Linked DNA regions of Rhodovastum atsumiense. The protein of the gene in region 2 interacts with the protein of the main gene of each other region in a pairwise test. Links are inferred from orthologs where the notes say so. Each region holds a gene or a part of one and is shown on either strand. Other genes may lie near its edges.

What was found. The genes of interacting proteins can lie anywhere in the genome.
Region 1: the proteins of ssb (region 2) and NBY65_RS08790 interact in binary tests that used the Escherichia coli proteins (3 or more experiments, as listed by UniProt). The link is inferred for Rhodovastum atsumiense from one-to-one orthologs.

Annotation. Positions count from the first base shown.
Region 1 is NZ_OW485601.1:1,936,475-1,942,282, reverse strand. What follows is about bases 2,768-5,689. They hold NBY65_RS08790 (primosomal protein N'), read left to right. Parts: upstream 2,768-3,076; coding sequence 3,077-5,302; downstream 5,303-5,689. Other genes in these bases: NBY65_RS08785 (F0F1 ATP synthase subunit delta), read left to right, coding at 5,551-5,689; fsa (fructose-6-phosphate aldolase), read right to left, coding at 2,768-3,003. Outside these bases: NBY65_RS08810 (CHASE3 domain-containing protein), read right to left, coding at 1-479; NBY65_RS08805 (tyrosine recombinase XerC), read right to left, coding at 762-1,691; NBY65_RS08800 (DUF484 family protein), read right to left, coding at 1,691-2,335; more of fsa, read right to left, coding at 2,332-2,767; more of NBY65_RS08785, read left to right, coding at 5,690-5,808.
Region 2 is NZ_OW485601.1:5,949,815-5,957,785, reverse strand. The notes cover bases 2,726-5,529. They hold ssb (single-stranded DNA-binding protein), read left to right. Parts: upstream 2,726-3,774; coding sequence 3,775-4,284; downstream 4,285-5,529. Other genes in these bases: NBY65_RS26790 (ATP-binding protein), read right to left, coding at 4,522-5,529; uvrA (excinuclease ABC subunit UvrA), read right to left, coding at 2,726-3,583. Outside these bases: NBY65_RS26810 (HpcH/HpaI aldolase/citrate lyase family protein), read left to right, coding at 1-64; NBY65_RS26805 (hypothetical protein), read right to left, coding at 249-452; more of uvrA, read right to left, coding at 725-2,725; more of NBY65_RS26790, read right to left, coding at 5,530-5,781; NBY65_RS26785 (IS5 family transposase), read right to left, coding at 5,883-6,707; NBY65_RS26780 (PAS domain-containing protein), read right to left, coding at 6,759-7,971. UniProt on the Escherichia coli protein: Plays an important role in DNA replication, recombination and repair. Binds to ssDNA and to an array of partner proteins to recruit them to their sites of action during DNA metabolism. Acts as a sliding platform that migrates on DNA via reptation.

The DNA of each region.
Region 1 (5,808 bases), 4.0 Mb from region 2 along the record:
CGAGCGAGTTCGACGGATTGGTCGATCAGCAGCATCCGTTCGCGCAGCAGGTCCGAGAGGGCCTGCACCCGTCCCTGCTGGGCCGGGTTGTCGGCGGTGAGGTCCTGCAGCACGGGAATGGTGGCCCAGACCGCCTGTGAGCCGGTGTGGTAGCGCGGCAGGAAGGTGCCGTCTCCGGTCAGCAGGAAGCCGCGTTGCCCGGTTTCGACATCCTGGATGGCGGTGAGCAGGCGTTCGGCGGTTTCGATCACCGTGTGCGTGCGCTCGGTCAGCGCGGAGGCCGAGCGGGCGTCCCGCTCGCCGCGGGCGGACAGGTAGAGGGTGGCGCTGGCGATCGCGACCGCGCCGAGCAGGGTGCCGACGACGAGCAACCGGACGAGGTGCTGGCGATGCGGGGAGGGAGCGGCGGGACGCGGTGGGGACGCGGCGCCTCGGGGCAGCGGGCGGGCGTGATCCTCGGGCGTCTGGCTGTCCGTCACCTTGGTCTCCGGAAGCGTCTGCCGTGGCCTCACATGATTGTGAAGTCGTGTGATTTATGGAAGCTGTTGTCGTTAAATCCAAGAAGAAAATCACGAGATATAAAGCAATTATTCGGCGATCTAAACTGTGCTGTGGAAATCGGCTAATTTCGGGTGATTGTTTTACAATATATTACAGGAGCTTGGCCAAAATCGACTGATTGCATGCAATGGTATGCATCATTGGCCTGATATACTCCGGCGGGCCGAATCGTCCGATCACAGGCAGCGGCGTGGCGGCCTTCAGCCGCGCGGATGTGTCCGCCGCCAGACCTCCAGCAGCTTCGCCGCGTCCACCTCGGTGTAGCGCTGGGTGGTGGAGAGGCTGGCATGACCGAGCAATTCCTGGATCGCCCGCAGATCCGCCCCCGCCGCGAGCAGGTGGGTGGCGAAGGAATGGCGCAGGGCGTGCGGCGTGGCGTGGTCGGGCAGGCCGCGATGCGCGCGGAACTGCCGCATCCGCCGCTGGGCCACCCCGGCCGCGAGCCGGCCCCCGCGCGCGCCCACGAACAGCGGCGCGTCGGGCGAGGGGGCGGGGTGGCGACGCAGCCACTCGGCCATGGCCACCCGCACCGCCGGCAGCACCGGCACCAGCCGCTCCTTCGCGCCCTTGCCGAGGATACGCAGCATCGCCTCGGACCCTGGCAGGGGGGCGTCGCGCACATCCAGCGCGAGCGCCTCGGAGATGCGCAGGCCGCAGCCATAGAGCAGCGTGAACAGGGCGGTGTCGCGCGCCTGCTGGGCGATGTCGTCGGTTTCCTCGCCGATTTCCTCGGCGACCGCGCGTGCTTGCGGCGGTGCCAGCGGCCGGGGCAGGGGGCGGCGCGCCTTCGGTGTCTCCAGCAGCCGGAGCCGGGGGTTTTCGATGCCGTGCCGGCGCGCCAGGAAGCGGAAGAAGGTGCGCACGGCGGCAAGATGGCGCCCGCGGGTCGCAGCCCCCGCGCCCGCCATCGCTTCCTCGGCGAGCCAGGCGCGCAGGTCGGCGACCGTCAGGGCGCCCAGGGCGGCGAGGTCGGGTGGCGCGCCCAGATGCCGCACCAGGAAGCCGAGGAAGCTGGCCACGTCGTGGCCATAGGCCTCGACCGTCAGCTTCGCGGCCCGGCGTTCATGGGCGAGCCAGTCGCGGAATTCCCCGAGCGCCGCCTCGGCGGAGGCGGCCGCCCCGCCGGGCATCAGCGCCGCAGCGCCGCCGCGACGGCACGGCCGAGGAAGGTCAGCGCGCCCGCGCCCTGGGACGGATCCAGGGTCCAGCGTTCCCGCGCCGAGAGCGCGAGCAGGGCCGGCGGCTGGCCGGGCACCAGCACCAGGGCGTCGTGCTGCGCCAGCGGCGCCGCTTCCCCGTGCAGCAGCCGCGCCTCGCTGCCGTCGCTGCGATAGACGACGGCGCGCCCGCCGAGCAGCCGGTCCACCGTGCCCCCGGGGATCGCCCGCGTGCCCGGCAGGATCGCCTCCACGCACAGCGCCGCGGCGTCCACCGCCAGCAACACCGGGAATTCGCCGGTGATGCAGTCGGTGGGGGTCTCGGCCGCGATCAGCGCCAGCACCGCTTCCTGCACCCGGGCGGCGAGGCCGGCGGCGGCACGGCCGGCCGCCAGCACGTCGTCGGCCCGCTCGGCCATCGCCGCCGAGCGGGCGCGCTCGACCCGCAGCATCGCCGCCATGTGGTCGGTCAAGGCCTCGCCATGCACGCGCACCGGCGGCGCCAGGGCCCGGTACAGCTCCGGGCGTTCGGCCAGGAACAGCGGGTTCTCGCGCAGATAGGCGGCCACCGCCTCGGGGGAGACGGGGGACGAGGCCGCCGCGGTCTGTGCCGTCACGCCTGTTCCAGCTCCACGATCTGCTGGCCGGTCTTGGCCCAGTCGGCCAGGAAGGCGGCGAGGCCCTTGTCGGTCAGCGGGTGGTTATACAGCGCGCGCAGCACCGCCGGCGGCAGGGTGGCGACATGGGCGCCGAGCTTGGCCGCTTCCACCACGTGGATCGGGTGGCGGACGCTGGCCACCAGCACCTCGGTGGTGAGCGCGGGATAGTTGCGGTAGATCGTTACGATGTCCGAAATCAGTTTCATCCCATCGGTGCCGACGTCGTCCAGCCGGCCGACGAAGGGGGAAATGAAGGTGGCGCCGGCCTTGGCCGCCAGCAGCGCCTGGGCGGCGGAGAAGCACAGCGTCACGTTCACCATCACGCCCTGGTCGGCGAGCCGGCGGCAGGCGCGCAGCCCGTCCGGCGTCAGCGGCACCTTGATCGTGACGTTGGAGGCAATACGGCGCAGCACGTCGGCTTCGCGCAGGATCTGCTCGTATTCGGTGGCGGCGACCTCGGCGCTGACCGGGCCGGGCACGACCGAGCAGATCTCGGCGATCACGTCGAGGATGCGCCGGCCGGACTTGGCGATCAGCGTGGGATTGGTGGTCACGCCATCCAGCAACCCGGATGCGGCGAGCGCACGGATCTCGGCGATGTCCGCAGTGTCGACGAAGAACTTCATGAATGGCGTCCCATGGCGGAGGAAGGGCTGTCGCGGCTGCGATGAATCGGGCACATCCTAGCCGATGGCCGGCATGGACCGAAAGCGCGGGCGGCAGGATGCCTTGCCCATTGCCCCCCCCGCATCCGGGAGCACCCCCCAACGCCGGGTCCCGGTGCTGCTGCCCTATCCCTTCGCCGGCCCGTTCGACTACCGCGTTCCCGCAGGGCTGGAGGTGGCCCCCGGCGACCTGGTGCTGGTGCCGCTGAACCGGCGCGAGGAAGTCGGCGTTGTCTGGGACGGGCCGGCCGACGGCACGGTCGGCGACAACCGGCTGCGCCCGGTCTCCGCCCTGATCGACGGCCCGCCGATGCGCGCCGACCTGCGCCGGCTGATCGACTGGATCGCTTCCTATACCCTGGCCCCGCCGGGGGATGTGCTGGCGATGGCGCTGCGGGTGAACGCGCTGCGTCCGGACCCGGTCCCGGTCGGCTGGTGCCTGGCCGCGCCCTTGCCGGAGACCCGGCTCACCGAGCCGCGCCGGCGCGTGCTGGACGCGCTTGCCGGGGGCGGCATGGCGGGGGCGGAGCTCTGCCGGGTGGCCGGGGTCTCGCCGGGCGTGCTGCGCGCCATGGCGGAGGCCGGCCTGCTGCTGCCCTGCGCGGTGCCCCGTCCCGTGCCGTTCGAGCGTCCCGCGCCCGACCATCCGGGGCCGCAGCTCTCGCCCGGGCAGGAGGCGGCGGCGACGGCGCTGCGCGAGGCGGTGCGGGCACGCGGCTTCTCGGTGACGCTGCTCGACGGGGTCACCGGTTCTGGCAAGACCGAGGTCTACCTGGAGGCGGTGGCGGACTGCCTGCGCATCGGCCGGCAGGCGCTGGTGCTGCTGCCGGAGATCGCGCTGTCGGCGCAATGGCTGGATCGTTTCACCCGCCGTTTCGGCGTGGCGCCGGCGATCTGGCACTCCGACCTGACCGCGAAGCTGCGACGGACCACCTGGCGGGCGGTGGCGGCGGGGGAGGCGCCGGTGGTGGTGGGGGCGCGCTCGGCGCTGTTCCTGCCCTTCCCCGATCTCGGCCTGGTGGTGGTGGACGAGGAGCACGAGACCGCGTTCAAGCAGGAGGACGGGGTCGTCTATCACGCCCGCGACATGGCGGTGGTGCGGGCGCGGCTGTGCGAGGCACCGGCGGTGCTGGTTTCGGCAACGCCGAGCCTGGAGACGGTGGCGAATGTCGAAGCCGGCCGCTACCGCCGCGTCCATCTGCCTTCCCGGCACGGCGGTGCCTCGCTGCCCGGCATCGTGCTGGTCGACCTGCGCGTCACCCCGCCCGAGCGTGGCCGGTTCCTCTCCCCGCCGCTGGTGGAGGCCGTGCGCGCGACCTTTGCCCGCAACGAGCAGGCGATGCTGTTCCTCAACCGGCGGGGCTATGCGCCGCTGACGCTGTGCCGCGCCTGCGGGCACCGCATCCAGTGCCCGAACTGCACGGCGTGGCTGGTCGAGCACCGGGCCCGGCGGGAACTGCAGTGCCACCATTGCGGCCACGCCACCGAAATTCCGGCGCGCTGCCCGGAATGCGGCGCCGAGCACAGCCTCGCCCCGGTCGGACCGGGGGTGGAACGCATCACCGAGGAAGCGGCCGCCCTGTTCCCCGATGTGCGGCGCCTGGTCATGGCTTCCGATACGCTGCCGGGGCCGCATGCCTCGGCCGAGGCGGCGCGGGCGATCGCGGCGCGCGAGGTCGACCTGATCATCGGCACCCAGATCGTCGCCAAGGGCTGGCATTTCCCGCATTTGACGCTGGTGGGGGTGGTGGATGCCGATCTGGGGCTGGCGGGGGGCGATCTGCGCGCGGCCGAGCGCACGGTGCAACTGCTGCACCAGGTCGCCGGCCGGGCCGGCCGGGCCGAGGCGCCCGGGCGGGTGCTGCTGCAGACCTTCTCGCCCGAGCATCCGGTGATGCAGGCGCTGCTCTCGGGCGATCTCGCGGAGTTCATGGCGCGCGAGGCAGCGCAGCGACGGCCGGGCAACTGGCCGCCCTATGGGCGGCTGGCGGCGCTGATCGTCTCGGCCGACACGGCGGAGGCGGCGGACGTGACGGCGCGCGACCTCGGCCGCGCCGCCCCGACGGGGGAGGGGATCGTGGTGCTCGGCCCCGCCCCGGCGCCGCTGTCGATCCTGCGCGGCCGGCACCGGCGTCGGCTGTTGCTCAAGACCCGGCGCGACATCGCCGTGCAGCCGCTGCTGCGGGACTGGCTGGCGGCCGTGCCGGTGCGCGGCAGTGTACGGGTGGATGTAGATGTGGACCCCGTGAGCTTTTTGTGACGATCGCGCCCCCGGATCGAAATCGCCTCTCGGGGCGGATGGGGATCGAATCGACGTGGTGACGGTCGCGGCGGGCGTGGTGTCGCGGGGCCGGGGAAGAGATTCGGAACGGACCAAGCATGAACCGTATCCGGGCCGTGTTGCGCGGTCCGAAACCCCATGCTAGACGCCCCGCGCGCCAGGCATGGCGACGTGCCGGCGAATGTCCACGGCCGCGTCTGCGGCCTCAGCAGACGGAATCAGCAGCCTTGGCGTCTGGCGGAACAACGATCCCCACCGGCGGCCTCGCAGATCGCTACGCGACCGCACTGTACGCGTATGCCGACGAGCAGCATGCGCTCGATGCCACCATCGACCAGATGGAGGCGCTCGGGCGGCTGATCGACGAAAGCTCCGACTTGCGGACGCTCCTGCTTTCGCCTCTCGTGGACGTGAACACGGCCGGCAGGGCCGTGCGCGCGGTTCTGGAGGAGCAGGGCTTCGGCAAGATCGTTCAGGATTTCGTC
Region 2 (7,971 bases):
CGATCTGGCCCGGCTGGTGGCGGGGCGTGATCCGGAATTCGCGGCGCTGTATGGGTTTGGCTGAGCCAGGCGGGGCGTTGCCCCGCACCCGACCAGGAGGCTTCGCCTCCTGGACCTCCACCAAGGGCTTCGCCCTTGGAACCCGATACTCTGTGCCGCGCAGCGCGAATGGGATCCAAGGGCCTTGTGGCCGTCACGCGACCGCGTGCGTGCGCACGACGGCAGGTCCAGGGCGGAGCCCTTGCCTTTCAATAAAGCGTGTTGTGAACCGGGTAGCGGCTGGCCTGCAGCCGGGAACGGGCGACGCGGCGGACATCGTTCAGCGAGGGCCAGGAACTGCCGTCGATTTCCTCGAGCCGCAAATCAGTGGCCACGAAGCGGAAGCCTTCGTGCAGGCGCACCGCAGCGCCAACGAAAACGCCATCGATCTCAATGACATGGGATTGCAGCATCATATATCACCGGACCGGATCAACCGGTCGGAGCCTTCTATCGTGGAGGGAATGAACGAGTGAGGGGCGGTCAAATGCCGGAAAGGCAACAGCAAACCACGCCTCGCATTCGGATATAATTGCTGGCGAGGGCTGGCGAACGCCACATGGTTGCTCTCTCTCACTCCGTAAGCCGGAAGGAATGCGCTTTTAAACCACGGCGCGTTGCCGCAGTCAATGGAAATGCACATCATGAACGTGGATAATCTGTTAAACGATCGAATTCCGTGATTTCAGGCCCGCTTGCGCGAGCGTTCCGGCCGGCGCGGCGCCAGCAGCGGGGCGAGGAAGCGGCCGGTATGGCTCTCGGCGTTGGCTGCGACCTGCTCGGGCGTGCCTTCGGCGACGATGCGCCCGCCGCCTTCGCCGCCTTCCGGCCCAAGATCGATGATCCAGTCCGCGGTCTTGATGACTTCCAGGTTGTGCTCGATCACCACCACCGTGTTGCCGGCATCGACCAGCGCGTGCAGCACCTCCAGCAGCTTGCGTACGTCCTCGAAATGCAGGCCGGTGGTGGGTTCGTCGAGGATGTAGAGCGTGCGCCCGGTGGCGCGGCGGGCCAGTTCCTTGGACAGCTTGATGCGCTGCGCCTCGCCGCCGGAGAGCGTGGTGGCCTGCTGTCCCAGGCTGATATAGCCAAGCCCGACCTGCTGCAGGATCTTCAGCCGGTCATGGATGCGGTTGACGGCAGAGAAATAGGGCACCGCCTCGTCCACCGTCATCGCCAGCACGTCGGCGATCGACTTGTCGCGGAACTTCACTTCCAGCGTCTCGCGATTGTAGCGCTTGCCCTTGCAGGTGTCGCAGGTGACGAAGATGTCGGGCAGGAAGTGCATCTCGATCTTCAGCACGCCGTCGCCCTGGCAGGCCTCGCAGCGCCCGCCCTTGACGTTGAAGGAGAAGCGGCCGGGCTTGTAGCCGCGCGCGCGGGATTCCGGCAATTCGGCGAACCAGTCGCGGATTGGCGCGAACAGGTCGGTGTAGGTGGCCGGGTTCGATCGCGGTGTGCGGCCGATCGGCGACTGGTCGATGTCGATGATCTTGTCGAGCAGATCGAGCCCTTCGATGCGGCCATGCGGCGCCGGCACCTCGCCGCTGCCCATCAGCCGGCGGCTGACCGCCTTGTAGAGCGTGTCGATCACCAGCGTGGACTTGCCGCCGCCGGAGACCCCGGTGACGCAGGTGAAGGTGCCGAGCGGGAAGGCCGCGGTGACGTCCTTGAGGTTGTTGCCCTTGGCGCCGACGACGCGAAGGATGCGGTCCTTCTGCAGCGGGCGGCGCATCGGCGGCACCTCGATCCGCCTGCGCCCCGAGAGATAGGCGCCGGTGAGGGAGGTGGGATGCGCGGCGACCTGCGCCGGCGTGCCCTTGGCCACCACCTCGCCGCCATGGATGCCGGCCGCCGGCCCCATGTCGATCAGGTGGTCGGCGGCGCGGATCGCGTCCTCATCATGCTCGACCACCAACACGGTGTTGCCGAGCGATTTCAGCCGCCGCAGCGTTGCCAGCAGCCGTTCGTTGTCGCGCTGGTGCAGCCCGATCGAAGGCTCGTCCAGCACATACAGCACGCCGGTCAGGCCCGAGCCGATCTGGGACGCGAGGCGGATGCGCTGGCTCTCCCCGCCCGAAAGGGTGGTGGAGCCGCGCGCGAGCGTGAGGTAGTCGAGCCCCACATCCACCAGGAAGGTCAGGCGTTCGATGATCTCGCGCAGGATGCGGCGGGCGATCTCGGCGCGTTGCGGCGTCAGCGTGGGCATCACCTCGTTGAACCAGGCCAGCGCCCGGCGGATCGACAGCTCGGAGGCTTCGGCGATGGTGCTGCCGGCGACCTTGACCGCCAGCGCCTCCGGCTTGAGGCGGGCGCCGTGGCAGGTGGCGCAGGGCTTTTCCGCCTGGTAACGGCTGAGGTCCTCGCGTACCCAGGCGCTGTCGGTTTCCTGGAAACGGCGCTGCAGGTTGCGCAGCACGCCCTCGAACGGCTTGGTCACCGTGTACTGGCGGACCCCGTCCTTGTAGGTCATCGCCACCGGTTCCTCGCCGGTGCCGTTGAGGATGGCGTCGCAGACGCGCTTCGGCAGCTCACTCCAGGGGGTGCGGGGCGACACCTTGAAATGCTTGGCCAGGCTCTGCAGCGTCTGGTCGTAATACGGGCTCTGCGCATTGGCCCAGGGCAGCACCGCGCCGGCACCGAGGGCGACGCGCTCATCCGGCACCACCAGATGCGGGTCGAAGAAGGTCTCCACGCCCAGCCCGTCGCAGGCCGGGCAGGCGCCGTGCGGGGAGTTGAAGCTGAACAGCCGCGGCTCGATCTCCTCGATCGAGAAGCCGCTGACCGGGCAGGCGAAGCGCGAGGAGAACACGGTGCGCTCCCCGTCGTCGGCGCCCTCGGCATAGACCACGCCGTCGGCAAGGCCGAGCGCCGTCTCGAAACTGTCGGCGAGGCGCTGCTGCACGCCGTCGCGCACCACGATGCGGTCCACCACCGCCTCGATGTCGTGCTTGATCTTGCGGTTCAGCGACGGCACCTCGCCGATTTCGTAGAGCTTGCCGTCAACCTTGACGCGGGTGAAGCCGCGGCGCTGCAGCTCGGCCAGTTCCTTGCGGTACTCGCCCTTGCGGTCGCGCACCACGGGCGCCAGCAGCAGCAACCGTGTTCCTTCCTTCATCGCCATGACCCGGTCGACCATCTGGCTGACCGTCTGCGCCTCGATCGGCAGGCCGGTGGCGGGCGAATAGGGCACGCCCACCCGCGCCCAGAGCAGGCGCATGTAGTCGTGGATCTCGGTGACGGTGCCGACGGTGGAGCGCGGGTTGCGGCTGGTGGTCTTCTGCTCGATGGAAATGGCGGGCGAGAGGCCCTCGATCGCATCGACGTCGGGCTTGCCCATCAGCTCCAGGAATTGCCGTGCATAGGCCGAGAGCGATTCGACGTAGCGGCGCTGGCCCTCGGCATAGATCGTATCGAAGGCAAGCGATGACTTGCCCGACCCCGACAGGCCGGTGATCACGGTCAGGCTGTCGCGCGGGATCTCGACATCCACGTTCTTGAGATTGTGCTCGCGCGCACCGCGCACGCGGATGGAGCCGGCCATCGGTGGGTCGTCCTTGTGTCGGGTCTTGGGAAGGGGGTGGATTGTGTTCTTGAACTGTTCCCCCTATATGGACCTTCCGGGCCGGCTTGGGAAGCCTGCAGAGCATGCACAGGCTGCCATGCTGGGGGCCGGCGCTGGCCTGCCCACCGGGTCCCGGCTAGTGTGGAACGAGTGAATCGGGACGAGACATCATGGCAGGCAGTGTGAACAAGGTCATCCTGGTGGGCAATGTGGGGCGTGACCCCGAGGTGCGGAACACCCAGGACGGGTCGAAAATCGTCCAGTTCAGCCTGGCCACCAGCGAGACCTGGAACGACCGTGCCTCGGGCGAGCGCAAGGAGCGCACCGAATGGCACCGGGTTGTGGTGTTCAACGAGCGCATCGGCGACGTGGTGGAGAAATACGTCCGCAAGGGCAGCCAGGTCTATGTCGAGGGCAGCCTGCAGACGCGCAAATGGACCGACCAGAGCGGCCAGGAAAAATACACCACCGAGGTGGTGATCGGGAAATTCCGCGGCGAACTGACCCTCCTCGGCGGGCGTGGCGGCGAGGGCGCCGGGGCCGGCCCGGGCGAGGGCGGCGGCTATCAGCGCAGTGCGCCGGCGGCGCGGCCGGCGGCGGCGGCGCCCCGCGGCGGCAGCGGTGGCCCGTCCTGGGATGCGCCCAAGGGGGGCGACCTGGACGACGAGATCCCGTTCTAGGGTCCGGTGATTCTGTAATGTAAGGACGTCCCCCGGAACCGGGTGCCGCTCGCCATAAGAACGGGCCCATTTCGGCGGCCATTCACGCGGCGAGCGGTTTACCGATCATATCGGGGCGAACACGCTGGACTTGCCCTTCTGGCCGGGCCAGGTGGCGGGCGCGTGTCGAAAATGTCGGGACGAGGAACGTCCCGACACCGCCTGCGGGCCAAGCCTGAGTACCGCGGCGGCTTGTTTCTATCTCGGAACGGCATCCAGCGTCTCCCGGACTTTCCGGGCCAACGCCGCGAAGGAGTACGGCTTGGTGAGTGTCCGGGCTTGCGCATCCGACGCGTGGCCGTGCATGGCGGCGTTGCTGTAGCCCGTCGTGAACAGGACGGGCAGCTTCGGCCAGCGCTCCGCGGCCTGCTTCGCCAGAGCGAACCCGTCCATGCTTCCAGGCATGACGATGTCGGTGAACAGGAGGGTAATGCCTGGGATCCGGTCCGCCCCGAGTTGTATGAGTGCTTCGTCCGCGTCGGCCACCGCCGTCACGTCATACCCCAGCTCCGCCAGCGCCTCTTCGACATAGTGGCGCACGTCCTCGCTGTCCTCCACGAGCAGGATCGTCTCCCCGCCGCGGGATTTCGGCAGGGAAGCCCGGTCGATGGCCGGCGACGCGGGCAGCGCGTCATTCCCGGCCCCGGGGACGAACCGGGGCAGGTAGATCTTGACGATCGTCCCGTTGGCGACCTCGCTGTAGATGTGGGCGTGGCCGCCGGACTGCTTGACGAACCCGTGGACCATGGCCAGGCCAAGCCCCGTCCCGCGGCCAGGAGGCTTGGTTGTGAAGAACGGCTCGAACACATGTTCCAGCACGTCCTCGGCAATGCCGGCCCCCGTGTCGGTGATGCTGAGCAGGACGTAATCGCCCGGTTGAACGTCGCCCAAGGGGAAGACGTTCGCCTCGTCGAAGGTGACGTTCGCCGTCCCGATCGTCAGCCGCCCGCCGGACGGCATGGCGTCGCGCGCATTGACGACGAGGTTCAGGAGCACCGCCTCCAGTTGGTTGGCGTCGGCGAAGATCGGCCACAGGTCGTCCGCCAGAGCCGTCTCCACCGCCACGGCTCCGCCGAGCGTGTGCCGGATCAGGTCTAGGAAACCCTCGACGAACGCGTTTGGTCGGAGTTCGGTCGGCTCCAGCGCCTGGCGACGCCCGAAGGCGAGCAGGCGCTGGGTCAGTTGCGCCGCACTGCCCGCGGCCCGCCGGGCGTTGTCCATCGGCCGCAGAACGCCGTCCGCCCCACCCGGTGCAGAATCCAACGCCTCCCCCCGGTGCAGACGCCTCCCGGCGATGTCCAGGCTGCCGAGGATGACCTGCAGCAGGTTGTTGAAATCGTGCGCGATGCCGCCCGTGAGCTGGCCGATCGCCTGCATCTTCTGCGCCTGCAGGAACAGCGTCTCTGCCTTGATGCGCCGGCGGGTCTCCTCGATCAGGGCGACGGTGCGCTCGTTCACGCGGTGGTCGAGTTCCGCGTTCGCCTCTAAGTGTCTGACTCGAATCGGCTTCGTATCTCTATTTCCCTGATTCTATGTGGGAAGTGGATCAGGTGCTCGGCTCAAGTCGCGGCGAGGCGACGGGACATCAACTTGACGCTGGCGATGTAGAGCCAGGTCACGGCGCTTTCCGTGGTGGCCTCGAAATCCTTGGCCAGGCGCCGGTTGCGGTTCAGCCACGCGATCGTCCGCTCGACAACCCACCGCCGTGGCAACAAGACGAAGCCCTTGGCTGCGTCGGACCGCTTGATGATCTCGAGGGTCCATGTGCCGATGCTGTCCAGGGCCGTGCGCAGCTTCTCACCCGCGTAGGCAGCATCGGCGAACACATGGCGCAGCCAGGGGAATGAACTGCGGATGCTCTCCAGCAACAGTGGCGCGCCGTCGCGGTCCTGGATGTTTGCCGAATGCACAATCATTGCCACCGGCAGGCCGATGGTGTCGGTGAGGATATGCCGCTTGCGGCCTTTGACCATCTTTTCCGCCGCATAGCCGCGGGGGCCGCCAGCCTCGGTGGTCTTGACCGACTGGCTGTCGATCACGCCCGCAGTCGGGCTGGCTTCGCGGCCGGCCGCCTCGCGAACCTGCATCAGCAGCACGTGGTTGATCGCCTGCCACAGCCCGCTGTCACGCCAAGCGTAGAAGTAGCGCTGCACCGTGGTGAACGGCGGGAAATCCTTGGGCAACAGGCGCCACTGGCAGCCGGACTGGGCGATGTAGAAGAGGGCGTTGATCACCCCTCGCAGGCTGGTTTCGCGAGGCCGTCCGCACCCCGCTGGCGGCGGCAGCAGCGGCGCGATCACCGCCCATTCGGCATCGGTGGTGTCGCTTGCATAGCGCAGCCCGTCGCGCCGATACTTCGGTCGCGTGATGTCGGTCCAGACCATGACGAAGTCCCTCGTGTCTTTGCAAACTCGAGAGAATCGCGGTTGCTGACATCACGCAACCCCAGTGTACCAACCAATCCTCCACCACAAGCGATTGGAATAACTCGCTTTATTGTTGCAATTCCATTCCGGGTCAGCCTCTAAGAGCGCGTCGGCCAGGTTGCGGCGGGTGGTGATGTCGATGTTCACCCCCAGCATGCGTTGCGGACGCCCCTCGGCGTCCGCCATCAGGGAGCCGCGATTGGCGAGCCAGCGGGTGCCGCCCTCCGGCAGGATGACGCGGTATTCGGTGTCGTACGCCTTGCCGGACATCAGCGCTTCCGAGACCGCCGCGTCGGTCCGCTGGCGGTCGTCCGGATGCACCGCCTGCAGCCAGTCCATGTAGTGCATCGGCCGGGATGCCGCGGCCATGGCGTGCAAGCGGAAGTTCTCCGGTGACCAGCGGACGGCGTCGGCGCCGACATCCCATTCCCAGGTGCCGACCTCCGCGGCCTCCTGGGTCAGCCGCAGCCGCTCCTCGCTCCGGGCCAACGCCCGTTCCGCGCGGTGGCGCTCGGTCACGTCGCGGCCTTCGGCAACCAGGAACATCAGGGCGCCGGACGCGTCGCGCACGGGGCAGAGCGAGACGTCGACGCTGGCCACCTTCTCCCGCGGGCCGTTCAGCTCGATGTCGAAGCGGACCGTCTCCCCGCAGGTGGCCCGGGAGATGGCCTCGCGCAGGTGCAGCCTCGCATCGGGCGAGTCGGGCCAGCAGGGCGGGCTGCCGAAGGGCCGCCCTTCGACGGCTTCGGCCGGGCAGTCGATGAACTCCAGGAAGGTCCGGTTCGCCTTGAGCAGCGTGCCGTCCGGCGCGAGCAGCGCGATGAACGTGAATGTGCCGTCGAAGACGGCGCGCAGGCGCGCCTCGCTGGCCCGGACCGCGTCCTCCGCGGCGCGCTGCTCGGTGACGTCCAGCACCACGGCGTGGCAATGCCCGGGCCGGTCGGCGGCGTCGTACTCGATGGCGTAGCGCATCTCGATGCGCCTGATTTCGCCCGTGTCGGGGCGGCGGATCCGGAACTCGACGGAAGCCCCCGGGGCGCGCCGCGCAAGGATGGCCTCCCGTTCGGCGTCGATCCGCGCCATGTCCTCGGGAAGGCGGATGGCGTGCCATTCATCGAAGGACATGACGGCCTGGTCCGGCCGGAAGCCGAGCAGGCACTGGCCGCCCGATGACCAGCGGATGATCCGGGCGGGGATGTCCTGCTCGTAACTGGCGATCCGC